DNA from 4 places in the Rhodococcus sp. WB9 genome. Region 2 is predicted to be linked to each of the others. Evidence: riboswitches for the same ligand, from Rfam matches in the RefSeq annotation. Region 2 holds a riboswitch; each other region holds the start of a gene.
The links. Region 2 has a riboswitch for thiamine pyrophosphate ahead of FND50_RS07260 (3-oxoacyl-ACP reductase). Riboswitches for the same ligand answer to the same signal wherever they lie in the genome.

Region 1: linked by a shared signal. The riboswitch ahead of FND50_RS26315 (TenA family protein) and the one ahead of FND50_RS07260 (3-oxoacyl-ACP reductase) in region 2 are both predicted to bind thiamine pyrophosphate.
Region 3: linked by a shared signal. The riboswitch ahead of thiO (glycine oxidase ThiO) and the one ahead of FND50_RS07260 (3-oxoacyl-ACP reductase) in region 2 are both predicted to bind thiamine pyrophosphate.
Region 4: linked by a shared signal. The riboswitch ahead of thiC (phosphomethylpyrimidine synthase ThiC) and the one ahead of FND50_RS07260 (3-oxoacyl-ACP reductase) in region 2 are both predicted to bind thiamine pyrophosphate.

What each region holds. Positions count from the first base shown of each region.
Region 1 is NZ_CP041769.1:5,623,458-5,626,658, reverse strand. It holds gene FND50_RS26320 (ABC transporter substrate-binding protein) at 1-684, opposite strand, end outside; gene FND50_RS26315 (TenA family protein) at 669-1,391, opposite strand; TPP riboswitch at 1,385-1,480, opposite strand; gene FND50_RS26310 (NrtR DNA-binding winged helix domain-containing protein) at 1,538-2,215, opposite strand; gene FND50_RS26305 (carboxylesterase/lipase family protein) at 2,328-3,201, shown strand, end outside.
Region 2 is NZ_CP041769.1:1,511,909-1,515,109, forward strand. It holds gene FND50_RS07245 (oxidoreductase) at 1-250, shown strand, start outside; gene FND50_RS07250 (organic hydroperoxide resistance protein) at 272-694, opposite strand; gene FND50_RS07255 (MarR family winged helix-turn-helix transcriptional regulator) at 697-1,149, opposite strand; TPP riboswitch at 1,222-1,326, shown strand; gene FND50_RS07260 (3-oxoacyl-ACP reductase) at 1,375-2,139, shown strand; gene FND50_RS07265 (LLM class flavin-dependent oxidoreductase) at 2,141-3,201, shown strand, end outside.
Region 3 is NZ_CP041769.1:6,227,069-6,230,269, forward strand. It holds gene thiS (sulfur carrier protein ThiS) at 1-163, opposite strand, end outside; gene thiO (glycine oxidase ThiO) at 166-1,233, opposite strand; TPP riboswitch at 1,230-1,344, opposite strand; gene thiE (thiamine phosphate synthase) at 1,369-2,067, shown strand; gene FND50_RS29145 (NUDIX hydrolase) at 2,068-2,826, opposite strand; gene FND50_RS29150 (hypothetical protein) at 2,951-3,201, shown strand, end outside.
Region 4 is NZ_CP041769.1:6,217,473-6,220,673, forward strand. It holds gene FND50_RS29075 (exodeoxyribonuclease III) at 1-63, shown strand, start outside; gene FND50_RS29080 (hypothetical protein) at 30-707, opposite strand; gene FND50_RS29085 (GNAT family N-acetyltransferase) at 801-1,163, opposite strand; gene FND50_RS29090 (GNAT family N-acetyltransferase) at 1,265-1,651, opposite strand; TPP riboswitch at 1,784-1,891, shown strand; gene thiC (phosphomethylpyrimidine synthase ThiC) at 1,884-3,201, shown strand, end outside.

The DNA.
Region 1 (3,201 bases), 3.6 Mb from region 2:
CTCGATGACGAGCGCGTACGCATCCGGGAAGCCGTAGTCGGTGTAGTGGAAGTAGCGCATCGGGGTGCCCTGGTGCTCGGCCTCGATGCCCTCCCAGCCGAAGAACGAGACGGTGAAGTCGGCGGTGCCGGAGTACACGGCCTCGTACGCCGAGGTGCCGAGCGTGACGGTGGTGAATTCGCCCTTGCCGCCGTCGTTCCGGATGATCTGCTTCAGCGTCTCCTCGCCGTCCGGGTCCGCGAACCCGGCGTAGATCTTGCCGTCCAGATCCCGGGGGCGGGTGATGTCGGCGCGATCCGCCTTCACCGCGATGCCCGTCGCCCAGTGCTGCAGCGGAGCCATCACCGACGTGGTCTGTGCGCCCGCGGCCTTCGAGAACGTCGCAGAACTCTGGAAGCTCACCCCGAACTCCGCGTTGCCGGCGTCGACCAGGGTGTCGGGCGAGGTGTCGTTGTAGGGCAGCACCTGCACGTCGAGTCCGGCGTCCGCGAACCAGCCTTCCTGCTGGGCGACGAACAGCCCGGTGTGGTTGGTGTTCGGTGTCCAGTCGAGTGCGAACCGGATGGTGTCGCCGGACTGCGAGTCACCGGCGCAACCGGTGAGCAGCGACAGGGCGGAGACCAGGACGACGGCTGCGGTGGCAGCGCGCTTGGTACGAGAGAAGAGTGTCACGACGCCGGCCATTCCTGCTTGTTGAGAGCGGTGTCCCAGAACATGTGTTCGTAGCGGCTGGCGATCACGAACGCCTCCGCCATCGCCTCACGCTGGGCATCGGTCGCGGCCTCGGCCGCGGCGTCCACGAGTTCGCGGGCCGTCGCGACGGCGGCGTGGAACTCCTCGGCGTCGTAGGTGGTCACCCACTGTGCGTAGGGGTGCGACGGGTCGGCGGAGAGCACCTCACGGGCGCTCGCCGCGAGCCGGTGCCCGACATCGGCGTAGATCCAGAAGCACGGCAGCACCGCGGCCGCAGCCACCGCGTACGACTCGGTGGCGGCGACGGCCGTCAGGTACGAGATGTACCCGAGGCAGGCCGGCGAATGCTGCGGCTCCACGTCCGACTCGGGGAGTCGTCCGCTGGTCAGCAGATTCTGGTGCAGCGTCGCCTCGACCGTGGCGGCCTCGGCGGCCGAGCCCGCCCAGAACCCGGCCTCGACCGGGCCCGGCGCATGCGCGGCGACCAGTGAGAGAGCCTTCGCGTACCCGGTCAGGTACAGGAAATCCTGCTCGATGTAAGTGCGGAACACGTCCAGCGGCAGCGTTCCGTCGCCGAGGCGGCGCAGGAACTCGAGTTCGTCGATCGCCTCGCGCAGCACCTTGGTCCGGTCCCACAAGTGGTCCGTGAATCGGGCGTGCTGGCCGGCGCCGGCAGCATCGTGGACAGAGCTATTCACAACGTTGACATCCCTTCGTCAGCATTACCTGAGCAGGTTCCCGGGTGTGTTCTCAGCCCCGCCTGTGCGGAGCACCCCGTGTCAGAACAAGCCGACCCTAGCACCGGCCGTGCCGCGGGTGGAAAGGCCCGGGTCGGTCGACGGGCTCAGCCGGCGAGAAACGCGGCCGCGGTCGGCGGGAGAGACGCGGGGCCGCGCCGGTAGATCTCGGCGGGCCGGCCGGTCCCGACGACGGCCATGTCGCCGGTGTTCTCCAGGGCCGGCCTCATGTGCCGCCGGAACGAGTCCTTCGGCAGGGGACGTCCGAACACCACCTCGTACACCCGGCGGAGTTCGAGCACCGTGAACGTGTCGCCGGCCAGGCCGGACGGGTCGACGGCCCGCGCGTACCGCTCGCGCAGGTCGGCGACGGCGAGGGCGACGACGTCCGCGTGGTCGAACGCCATCTCCTGCGTCACCCGGTCGTCGTCGACGGTGATCAACATCGTGTCGCGGGGGAGCGCTGTGCGGGGCAGCGCGGCGCCGTGCGTCATCGACAGCACCCACCCGCGATCGTCGCGGCCGGGGTCGTCGAGCATCGCCAGCTGATGGAATTCGGTGCCCGTCAGCCCGGCCGTGATGCGCAGGCACCGCTCGGCGGCGTCCCGCAGTCGTTCACCCTCGTGGAGGAAGGTGCCGGGAAGGGTAAATTGGCCTGAACGGCGAAGAGCCACAAGCACTTTCAGTTCCGTTCCGTCGACGGTGAGGACGGCGACGTCGACCGCCACGGAGGGGCGCGGATAGTCGAGGAGGCTCCTGCCGTCGGAATCGGTCCATGCGGCCACGCAGGAATGTTAGCGCACGGTTGATCTATCTCGCGTTCGATCGGTCCTGCCTGCTATTCGTTGGTAGTTTGGCGAGAGATTCCCGGTACGTGCTGCGTGAGGAGATTCGTCCGTGGAGGTCGACAAGTCCGGCGACACGCTCGTCGTCCGTGCCCGGGACGGCGAGGTGCGTGGCTATCCCGAGGGCGACGTCTACGCGTGGAAGGGCATTCCGTTCGCCGCGGCGCCCGTCGGCGACCTGCGGTTTCGCGCGCCGGTCCCGCCCGCACCGTGGGAAGGTGTGCGCGACTGCGTCGACTTCGGCCCGATGGCGCCGCAGGGGCATGGCACCGCCGTCCCCATCGATGCGGGACTCGAGATGGACGAGGACTGCCTGTCCGTCAACGTCTGGGCCCCGAGACCCGACGGCACTCCGCGGCCGGTGATGGTGTGGATCCACGGCGGTGCCTACTGCCTGGGAACCGCAGCCCAGGGCATCTACAACGGGCGCATCCTGTCCACCCTCGGCGACGTCGTGCTGGTCTCGTTCAACTACCGGGTGGGAGCGCTCGGCTTCCTCGACCTGTCGTCGTTCTCGACGGCCGAGCGGGTGTTCGAGACCAACTGCGGGCTGCGTGACCAGGTCGCGGCCCTCGCATGGGTGCGCGACAACATCGCATCGTTCGGCGGTGACCCGGACGAGGTGACGGTGTTCGGCGAGTCGTCCGGAGCCGGGTCGATCACCACGCTGATGACGTGTCCGAGCGCCGAGGGGCTGTTCCACCGCGCGATCGCCCAGAGTCCGCCCGCCACGTCGGTCTACGGGAGCGAGCGGGCGGCCACCGTCGCGAAACAGTTCCTCGACATCCTCGAGGTGGAACCCGGGCAGATCGACACACTGCTGCACCTTCCGTACCGCACGGTGATCGAGGCCAGCGACACACTCGTCAACGAGGTGCCGACGAGGATCCCGGGCACGCTCGCCATGGCACCCGTGGTGGACCGCG
Region 2 (3,201 bases):
GGACAAGCTGATGGCCGTCGGCAACCGGATCTTCGCGCAGTCGGCGGAGATGGGGGCGCTGCCGATGCTGTACGCGGCAACGGCACCCGACGTGATCGGTGGCAGCTACATCGGGCCGGACGGCCTGTTCGAGCAGCGTGGCCATCCGAAGGTGGTGGGCTCCAACAAGAAGTCGCGGGACGAGCACACCGCGCGGGCGCTGTGGGCGCTGTCGGAGGACCTGACGGGCGTCGAGTTCACGTTCGGGTGACGCGACGCCCGTCAGGGTTGCTCAGTCTTCGGTGACCTCGAGGGTGACGTCGATGTTGCCGCGGGTGGCGTTGGAGTAGGGGCACACCTGGTGTGCCTTCTCGGTCAGCTCGAGCGCCTCGGCGCGCGGCAGGTGGGGCAGGGAAACCTCGAGGGTGACGGCGAGACCGAATCCGCCGCTGTCCGTCGGGCCGATGCCGACGCGGGCGCCGACGGCCGAGTCGGCGACGTTCGCCTTCGCCTGACGGCCGACCAGCTGGAGCGCGGAGTGGAAGCATGCCGCGTATCCGGCGGCGAACAGCTGCTCGGGGTTGGTGCCGTCGCCGGACCCGCCCATCTCGGTGGGGATCGCGAGGTTCAGGTCGAGCTTGCCGTCGGACGTGCGGGCGTGGCCGTTGCGGCCTTCTCCGGTCGCGAGGGCGTCGGCGGTGTAGACGATCTTCATGGTTACTTCTCTCCTGTAGGGGTGGTGAAGCTGTGGAGTGATTCGGTGAGACGCGACAGTGTGTCCCGGAGGGCGACGAGTTCGTCGATCTCCATTCCCGTCGAGTCGGCGAGTTCGGCGGGGATGCCCTCCGCGGCGGCGCGGAGGGCCGCACCCTTCTCGGTGAGGTGGATCCCGACCCGGCGCTCGTCGGCCGTGGAGCGCCGGCGTTCGACCAGGCCCAGGGTTTCGAGCCGCTTGAGCAGTGGCGACAGCGTGCCGGTGTCGAGGTCGAGGGCGTCGCAGATCTCACGTACTCCGCGGCCGTCCCGTTCCCAGAGCACCAACAGCACGAGGTACTGCGGGTAGGTCACTCCCAACGAGTCGAGCATCGACCGGTATCTCGCCGTCATGGCCCGGGAAGCCGAGTACAGGGCGAAGCACACCTGGCGGTCGAGGGTGAGGTTGTCGGTCACCCCTGAATAGTTGCACACAACTAGGTTGTGCACAACCAAGAACTGGAATCGGTGATTGCGCTTACACTGTTGGCCAGTGACACGGGGTGCTGCCCGGCGACGAGCCGGACGGCTGAGAACAGACCCGTCGAACCTGAACTGGGTAATGCCGGCGAAGGGATGTCGCGGAGACGGCCGTATGCGCTCATCCGATGTCTCGTCGCCGACCGAACGGAAGGTGGCAGCATGCAGCTCGACAAGCAGATCGTCCTGGTGACCGGCGGTGGGCGGGGCCTCGGCGCCGCCATCGTGCGGTCGTTCGCGGCGCAGAACGCACGGGTGATCGTGAACTACCGGAACAGCCGGGAGGCGGCCGAAGAACTCGCGACCTCCCTGGGTGCGGACCGTGCGGTCGCGCTCCGGGCCGACGTCACGGACGCCGGCCAGGTGGCTGCGCTGTTCTCCGCGGCGGAGGAACACTTCGGCTCACCGGTGACCACGGTGGTCAACAACGCGCTCGCCGACTTCTCCTTCAACGGCGACGCACGCGACAAGGCCGACGTCATCACGTGGGATGCCTTCGACTCGCAGCTGCGTGGCAGCGTGAAGGCGACCCTGCACACGACGCAGGCCGCGCTGCCGGGCATGCGTTCGCTCGGGTTCGGCCGGATCGTGAGCATCGGAACCAACCTGTTCCAGAACCCCGTCGTCCCGTACCACGACTACACGGCCGCCAAGGCCGCGGCGCTGTCGCTGACCCGCACGCTCGCGGCCGACCTCGGTCCCGACGGCATCACCGTCAACATGGTGTCGGGCGGGCTGCTCCGCACCACCGACGCGAGCGCCGCCACTCCCGACGAGGTGTTCGACCTCATCGCGGCGAGCACCCCGCTGCAGCGGGTCACCACGCCGGACGAGTTCGCCGACGCGGTGCTGTTCTTCGCGTCCCCTTGGTCGCGTGCGGTGACCGGCCAGAACCTCGTCGTCGACGGCGGACTGGTCAAGGACTGACATGAGCGAGGCCCGGCAACTGCACTTCAACGCGTTCCTCTACAGCTGCGGGCACCACGGCGCCGCGTGGCGGCACCCCTCGTCCCACGTGGAGCGACTCTGCGACATCGCCTACTACGAGGAGTTGGCGCAGACCGCGGAGCGCGGCTGCCTCGACGCGGTGTTCTTCGCGGACGGGCATTCGGTGCGCGACCCCGCATCCGGAGGCATGTGGTTCCTCGAACCGCTCACCGCGCTGTCCGCGATGGCGCGCGCGACGGAGCGGGTCGGACTCGTGACGACGGTGTCCACCACGTTCTACACACCGTTCCACGCCGCCCGGATGCTGGCGTCGCTCGACCACATCAGCGGCGGCCGTGTCGGCTGGAACGTGGTGACATCCATGTTCGACGCCGAAGCGCGCAACCACGGACTCGAGGAGATGCCGCCGCACGACGAGCGCTATTCGCGCGCCGCGGAATTCGTCGACGTGGCACTCGCCCTGTGGGATTCGTGGGAGCCCGACGCGCTCGTGCTCGACCGGGACGGCATCTTCGCGGACCCGGCCAAGGTGAAGCCGGTCGAGCATCGAGGAAAGTATTTTCTCGTGGACGGTCCGCTGAACGTGCCGCACTCGCCGCAGGGTCGTCCCGTGCTGTTCCAGGCCGGCGCGTCCGATCAGGGCCGCGACCTGGCCGCCCGGTGCGCCGAGGGCATCTACGCCGTCGCCTACGACCTCACGGCCGCGCAGAGCTACTACGGCGACGTGAAGCTGCGCATCCGTGCGGCGGGCCGCGACGCCGACGCGGTGGTCGTGATGCCCGGTCTCGTGACCTATGTCGGTTCGACCGGTGCGGAGGCCCGGCGGAAGAAGGCGGAACTCGACGCGCTCCTGCCCGTCGAACAGTCGCTGGCGCAGTTGTCGATGTTCGTCCAGCAGGACTGCAGTGCCTGGGAATTGGACGCACCGGTTCCCGCGCTGCCGCCGCTGTCGGAGTTCACCGGGCCGCAGGGCCGGTACGACACGATCCTGCGGATCATCGACAAGGACCGTCCCACCGTGCGGTCGCTGCTGGGCACGTT
Region 3 (3,201 bases), 3.0 Mb from region 2:
ACCGGGCTCGCGGGAACACGGCGCCGTTCACTGCCACCGCGATGCCCTTGGTGGGCAGGTTCAGCACCTCCAGCAGCCCGGTGACGGTCAACGGTTCCGTGAACTCGTGGTCCTCGCCGTTGACGCTGATGCCGATCGGCACCACTACTTGCTGCTCACTCATCTCTACCTCGCTACTTTCTCGAAACGTTCGGGGTCGGCGGCTTTCGCCTCGACCAATGCCGAGCCCTCCAACAATGCCATCGTCGCGTCGGCGGTCACCGGGGTGAGCAGGATGCCGTTACGGCCGTGTCCCGTCGCCACCACGACCCGATCGGACACCCGGCCGATCAGCGGCAGGTTGTCCGGGGTCATCGGACGCAGACCCGCCGAGGTCTCGTGCAGTTCGTACTCGCCGATGGCGGGCATCAGGGCCTCGGCGTCCGCGATCAGGTCGCGCACACCGGCCACCGTGACCTGCGTGTCGTTGCCCGACTCGTACTGGGTGGCACCGACGACGATGCCGTCGGCACGCGGCACCAGGTAGGCGGGCCTGCCGTGCACGCTGCCGCGGATGGTCCGGCCCGGCGCGGGAGTCACCCCGGGACGCGAGCGCAACCGCAGGATCTCGCCCTTCACCGGGCGTACCGGAAGCCCGGGCCACAGGGCCGGTGACGCGATGCCCGCGGTGACGACGATCTGGTCGGTGTCGAGCCGGTCGAGGCTGTGCACGGCCTCCCCGATCAGCTCCACTCCGGCGTCGGCGGCGCACCGCTGCAGCGCCTGCAACAGCAGCCTGTTGTCCACGGCCAGTTCGTCGACGGCCAAGAGTCCCAATCGGACTCCGCGACCCAGCATCGGCTCGAGGGCCCGGACTTCGGCGCGGCCCAGGATCTGCAGTTCCCGCCCCTGGGCGCCCACCCATTCGGCGATGGTCCGCAGGTCCTCCGCGTCGGCGCCGTCCAGCGCGACGGTGAGCGAACTTTCCGACGTGAACAACTCGACGCCGGCTCCGGCCTCGAGTTCCTTCCCGAATTCGGGCCACCGGTCGAGCGATGCACTCCCCAGTTCGAGGACGCTCTCCTCGCCTGGCCAGCCCTCGGACAACGGGGCGAGCATGCCGCCCGCCACCCAGGACGCTCCCGAACCTATCGACGGGTCGTACAGCCGTACCGACCAGCCGTTGCGGGCTGCTCGCCACGCAATGGACAGGCCGATCACTCCGCCTCCGACGACGGATACCGATCTCGCCATTGAACTCCACCTCACTTCCTGCGCCGGCATGATCCGGGTCAGGTATGACGGTCGGGCTCGGCGTGAGCCCCTCTCAGCCCCACGTTCCCCGGGACTCCCGTGTTGCACTTTCACCGTAGAGGCTACCGTCATGCCGTGACCACCTCGCATCACAGCAACCTCACGGACCGTCGGCGCCGCCTCGGAACAGCACGTTTGTACCTGTGCACCGATGCTCGGCGCGAGAAGGGCGACCTGGCGCAGTTCGCCGAGGCCGCACTGTCCGGCGGCGTCGACATCATCCAGCTCCGCGACAAGGGCTCGGCCGGAGAGAAGAAGTTCGGCACGATGGACGCCCGGGACGAACTGGCGGCGCTGTCGGTGCTCGCGGCCGCTGCCAGGCGGCACGGAGCGCTGCTCGCGGTCAACGACCGCGCCGACATGGCGCTGGCGGCCGGAGCCGACGTGCTGCACCTCGGCCAGGGCGACCTGCCCGTCCCGTACGCACGGACCGTGGTGGGTTCCGACGTCCTGATCGGCCGCTCCACCCACAGCCGCGCCCAGGCCAGCCTGGCGGCGATCGAGGACGGCGTCGACTACTTCTGCACCGGTCCGGTGTGGGCCACCCCCACCAAGCCGGGGCGGACCGCGTCGGGCATCGATCTGGTGCGATCGACCGCCGATTCGGAGCCGAACCGCCCGTGGTTCGCGATCGGCGGCATCGACGAGTCCCGGGTTCCGGAGATCCTCGCCGCGGGGGCCTCCCGCATCGTCGTCGTCCGGGCCGTCACCGAGGCCCGCGACCCGCAGGCCGCCGCACGCTCGCTGTCCGCCCTGCTGCAGCAGAACGCGTAGTTACGGCTGATCCAGCCAGTCCAGCACGGTGGCGGGCGGTAGGACCACGATGGTGGTCGGCAACTGTTCGATCAGGTCGGGGTCGGTGGTGACGACCGCCGTCACCGTTCCCAGCGTGGTGCCGTGGCCGGCCGGTTCGGCGAGGCGGCCGACGGCGTCCAGGGCCTCGAGCACCTCGACGCGCGGCAGCCACCCGTAAGTGCGGTCGGGCAGGTGCACCGTGCGGGGCAGGGCCTTCGACAACTGTGCCAGCGCGCCGCGTTCACCCAGCACGTCGTGCCGATCGAGCAGCAATCGCACCTCGGTGGTACGCAGTTGCGGCCACCCGGCTTCGAATCCCGGGTGCAGCGGCAACCCGGCGACGTCAGTTTCCCGCACCCAGCGCAGTTCGGTGCTCTCGCCGTTCGCGACGGTGGGCAGTGGGCGCTCGGCGTCGGCGATCACCGTCGTGTAACTCCAGCCGCTCGCGGCCTTCATCGTGACGACCTCGGTGCGGACGCGGATGGCCGCGCTCTCGATGCCTGCTTCCTCGTGGGCCTCGCGCACCGCGGCGTGGGTGGTGGACTCGTGGCTGTCCCGGGCACCGCCGGGCAACGCCCACGTACCGCCCTGGTGACTCCAGACCGCACGGTGCTGTAGCAGCACGGCCGGCGTCTCGTCGGGGAGCGGCGCACGCAGCAACAACCCGGCGGCACCGTGCTTGCCCCAATGACGACTGCCGTCCGGCCCGGTTGCCCAACCGTCACCGTCACCACGCATCGACTACCCCTGTCCGACCTGATGGGTCTCCCTGCAGTTCCCTCACACTAACGGTTTCTTCCGGAACTGCCCGTCGGCAGTCGTGAACCGACCGCTGCTTATATGCTCCCCACAAGGTGCGGCCATGACACGGGAGGGGTGCGAGGTGGTTCTGCGTGAGGCGCCGTCGATCGAACCCCACGGCAGCCGCGCATTGTCCGCCGCCGCGGACGACGACGTCGACCCCGCGGTGGCACGCCGCAAGGAACTGCGCGCGTTCCTGGAGTCGACTCCCGCCAAACTCACGGCCCTCGGGGCCCTCCTGGTCCTGCTCACCCTCACCGCCGGGTTCGTGGCCGCCTCGACGGTGAACAACAGGGAAGCCACTCTCGACAG
Region 4 (3,201 bases), 3.0 Mb from region 2:
AACGAACGCAAGGGCAAGGGCGCCAGCGATCATGCGCCGGTCATCGTCGACCTCGGCGACTGAGAACGCAGCACACCGAGCGCCACGACCGCGCACCCGAACCCGATGAGCACACCGTGCCCGATGCGCAATGGGGCGTCGACGTAGAACTGCGGGATGAACAGTGCGAACCCCACCGCCATCGGGATCCCCGCCCAGCCCGCGAGCAGCCGGGATCGGGCGATCGCCACGGCGGCCGCCGACGCGCCGACCGCGACGAGTAGCAGTCCTGCGGCGAACAGCGTCGCCTGCGCCGCCCCCATCCGCACGCTCTCGGCGAGGGTCGTGACGGCCCCCTCGTCCAGGCCGCTGCCGCCCAGGGCGTGCAGCGCGAACGTTTCGGCACCGTAGTAGGGCAGCGTCAGCCCTGTCCCGATCCACGACGCCGCCACTGCGACCACCGCCGCTCGTTCGCCACCCGTCCCATTCAGCAGTCCGCTGAGCGCGACGAGCGCAAGCCCGAACGCGATGAACCCGCCGACGGCGGCGAGGTGAGCGACGAGCCACCACGGTGAGGCGAACTCGGCCCGTCCGTCCGGCGCCCCACCTGCCGCGTAGGGACGCACCACGGGGTAGACGACGAACAGGACACCGGCGAGGGCGAACAGCGCCGCGGCGCAGATCCGTGCGACCCCGGTAGGACTCTCGATCCGATCCGACACGGCCATGACGACTCCTTCGAACGTGAGCACCGCTCTCTATACAGAGCAGTATTCACAGCGGAGTCGCAGATGGCAAGAGCAGTGCTCTCGAAAGTAGGGCTACTCGGCAACCAGAACGTCGAGATGCTCCGGGTGCAGCGCCAGGTAGCGCTGGACATACGTGCAGATGGGGCGCACTTTCCAGCCACGCCGACGCGCCGAGCTCAACGCCTCGCGCACGAGGATTGCGGCCAGCCCTCGCCCACCGAACTCTTCCTTGACGACCGTGTGCATGAACGCGACCACCTCGCCCGGCTTCGCAGTGAATCCGGGAATGTCGTCCTCGTCCCGATAGCCGAGGATGCCGACCAACTCGTCCCCGAGCCACAGATCGAATCGTTCGTGGGCAGGGTTGTCGAGCACGCGAGCCTCAGCGGCCGTGATGTTCCCGGACGACCCGGAACTGTTCGAAGTGTGATCCATGCCACTCATGGAATCAGCAAGGCGGCATCCTCGCGAGCGGAATCGCCACCCCCGGAACCGTTTCGTTGCCGACGAGTGCCCGATTCGTGCCCCGACCGTCGTCAGCCCTGCACCGGGACGACGAGGTCGCGGTACTCGGGGTGCGCCGAGACGAAGCGCTGCACGTACGTGCACACGGGCCGGACCTTCCAGCCGTAACCGCGGGCGAGGTCGAGGGAGCGACCCACCATGAGGGCGGCGAGTCCGCGGTGGCCGAAGTCCTCCACGATCACCGTGTGCATGAACGAGACCACCGGCGCCTGCCGCCCCCGACCCTTCGGACCCGGCGGCCGGGCGGCCACCACACCCACGCCGGCACCGGCGCCGGGCGGCGCGTCTGCAAGGGCGAAATACCCGAGGATGCCGACCAGGTCACCACTCAGGCGTAGCTCGAATCGGTTCTGATCGGCGTTGTCGATCACGTCCACAACCTGCGCGTCTGTCAGCATGGTTATCTCCTGGGGTGTGTGTCGTAACCGAAATGTGATGTTCATCACCCTTTATACCGATGCCGGGAACCGCTGTCCAAGTTTCCCCCGAATGATTGCTCACAGAGATCTCGGTTACAGTTTGTGGGACAACTACACATCCACGGGGGCTCGCACCAGCGGGCTGAGAGGACGGCTAGGGCCGTCGACCGTCGAACCTGTCCGGGTAATGCCGGCGTAGGGAGCATCATCGATGAGCACAAACGTATCTACAGCCACGTCCGTCACCACGGGGCCGATCGAGGGCAGCACCAAGCAGTACCTGCTGTCGGGCGACGACGTCCGGGTGCCGGTCCGGCGCGTACACCTCACCAACGGTGAGCACCTCGACGTGTACGACACGTCGGGTCCGTACACCGACGCGGACGCCGCGATCGACCTGGAAGCGGGACTGCCGCATCTGCGTGCACCGTGGATCGCCGATCGGGAGGGCACCCAACTCGACGCCGCCCGCGTCGGCGTCGTCACCCCCGAGATGCAGTATTGCGCTGCACGCGAGGGTGTTTCACCCGAGGCGGTGCGCGCCGAGGTCGCGGCGGGACGCGCCGTGATCCCGGCCAACCGCTGCCATCCCGAACTCGAGCCGATGATCATCGGCAAGGCGTTCGCGGTCAAGATCAACGCGAACATCGGCAACAGCGCGGTCACGTCGTCGATCGCGGAAGAGGTCGAGAAGATGGTGTGGGCGACGCGATGGGGCGCCGACACCATCATGGACCTGTCCACCGGCAAGAACATCCACGAGACCCGGGAATGGATCCTGCGCAATTCGCCCGTGCCCGTGGGAACCGTGCCGATCTACCAGGCGCTCGAGAAGGTCAACGGAGACCCGACGGCACTTACGTGGGAGATCTACCGCGACACCGTGATCGAGCAGTGCGAGCAGGGCGTCGACTACATGACAGTCCACGCCGGGGTGTTGCTCCGCTACATCCCGCTGACCGCGAAACGCGTCACCGGCATCGTCTCCCGCGGCGGTTCGATCATGGCGGCCTGGTGCCTGGCCCACCATCGGGAGTCGTTCCTGTACACCCACTTCGACGAACTGTGCGAGATCCTTCACCGCTACGACGTCACGTTCTCGCTCGGTGACGGCCTGCGCCCAGGCTCCATTGCGGACGCCAACGACGAGGCCCAGTTCGCGGAACTGCGCACCCTCGGCGAGCTCACGCGGATCGCGAAATCCCATGGGGTGCAAGTGATGATCGAAGGTCCCGGGCACGTCCCGATGCACAAGATCGTGGAGAACGTGCGCCTCGAGGAAGAGTTGTGCGAGGAGGCACCGTTCTACACGCTCGGGCCGCTCGCCACCGACATCGCGCCGGCGTACGACCACATCACGTCCGCGATCGGCGCGGCGATGATCGCGCAGGCCGGCACCGCGATGCTCTGCTACGTGACACCCAAGGAACACCTGGGACTGCCGAATCGGGACGACGTCAAGACCGGGGTCATCACGTACAAGATCGCGGCGCACGCGGCGGACCTCGCGAAGCAGCATCCGCGGGCGC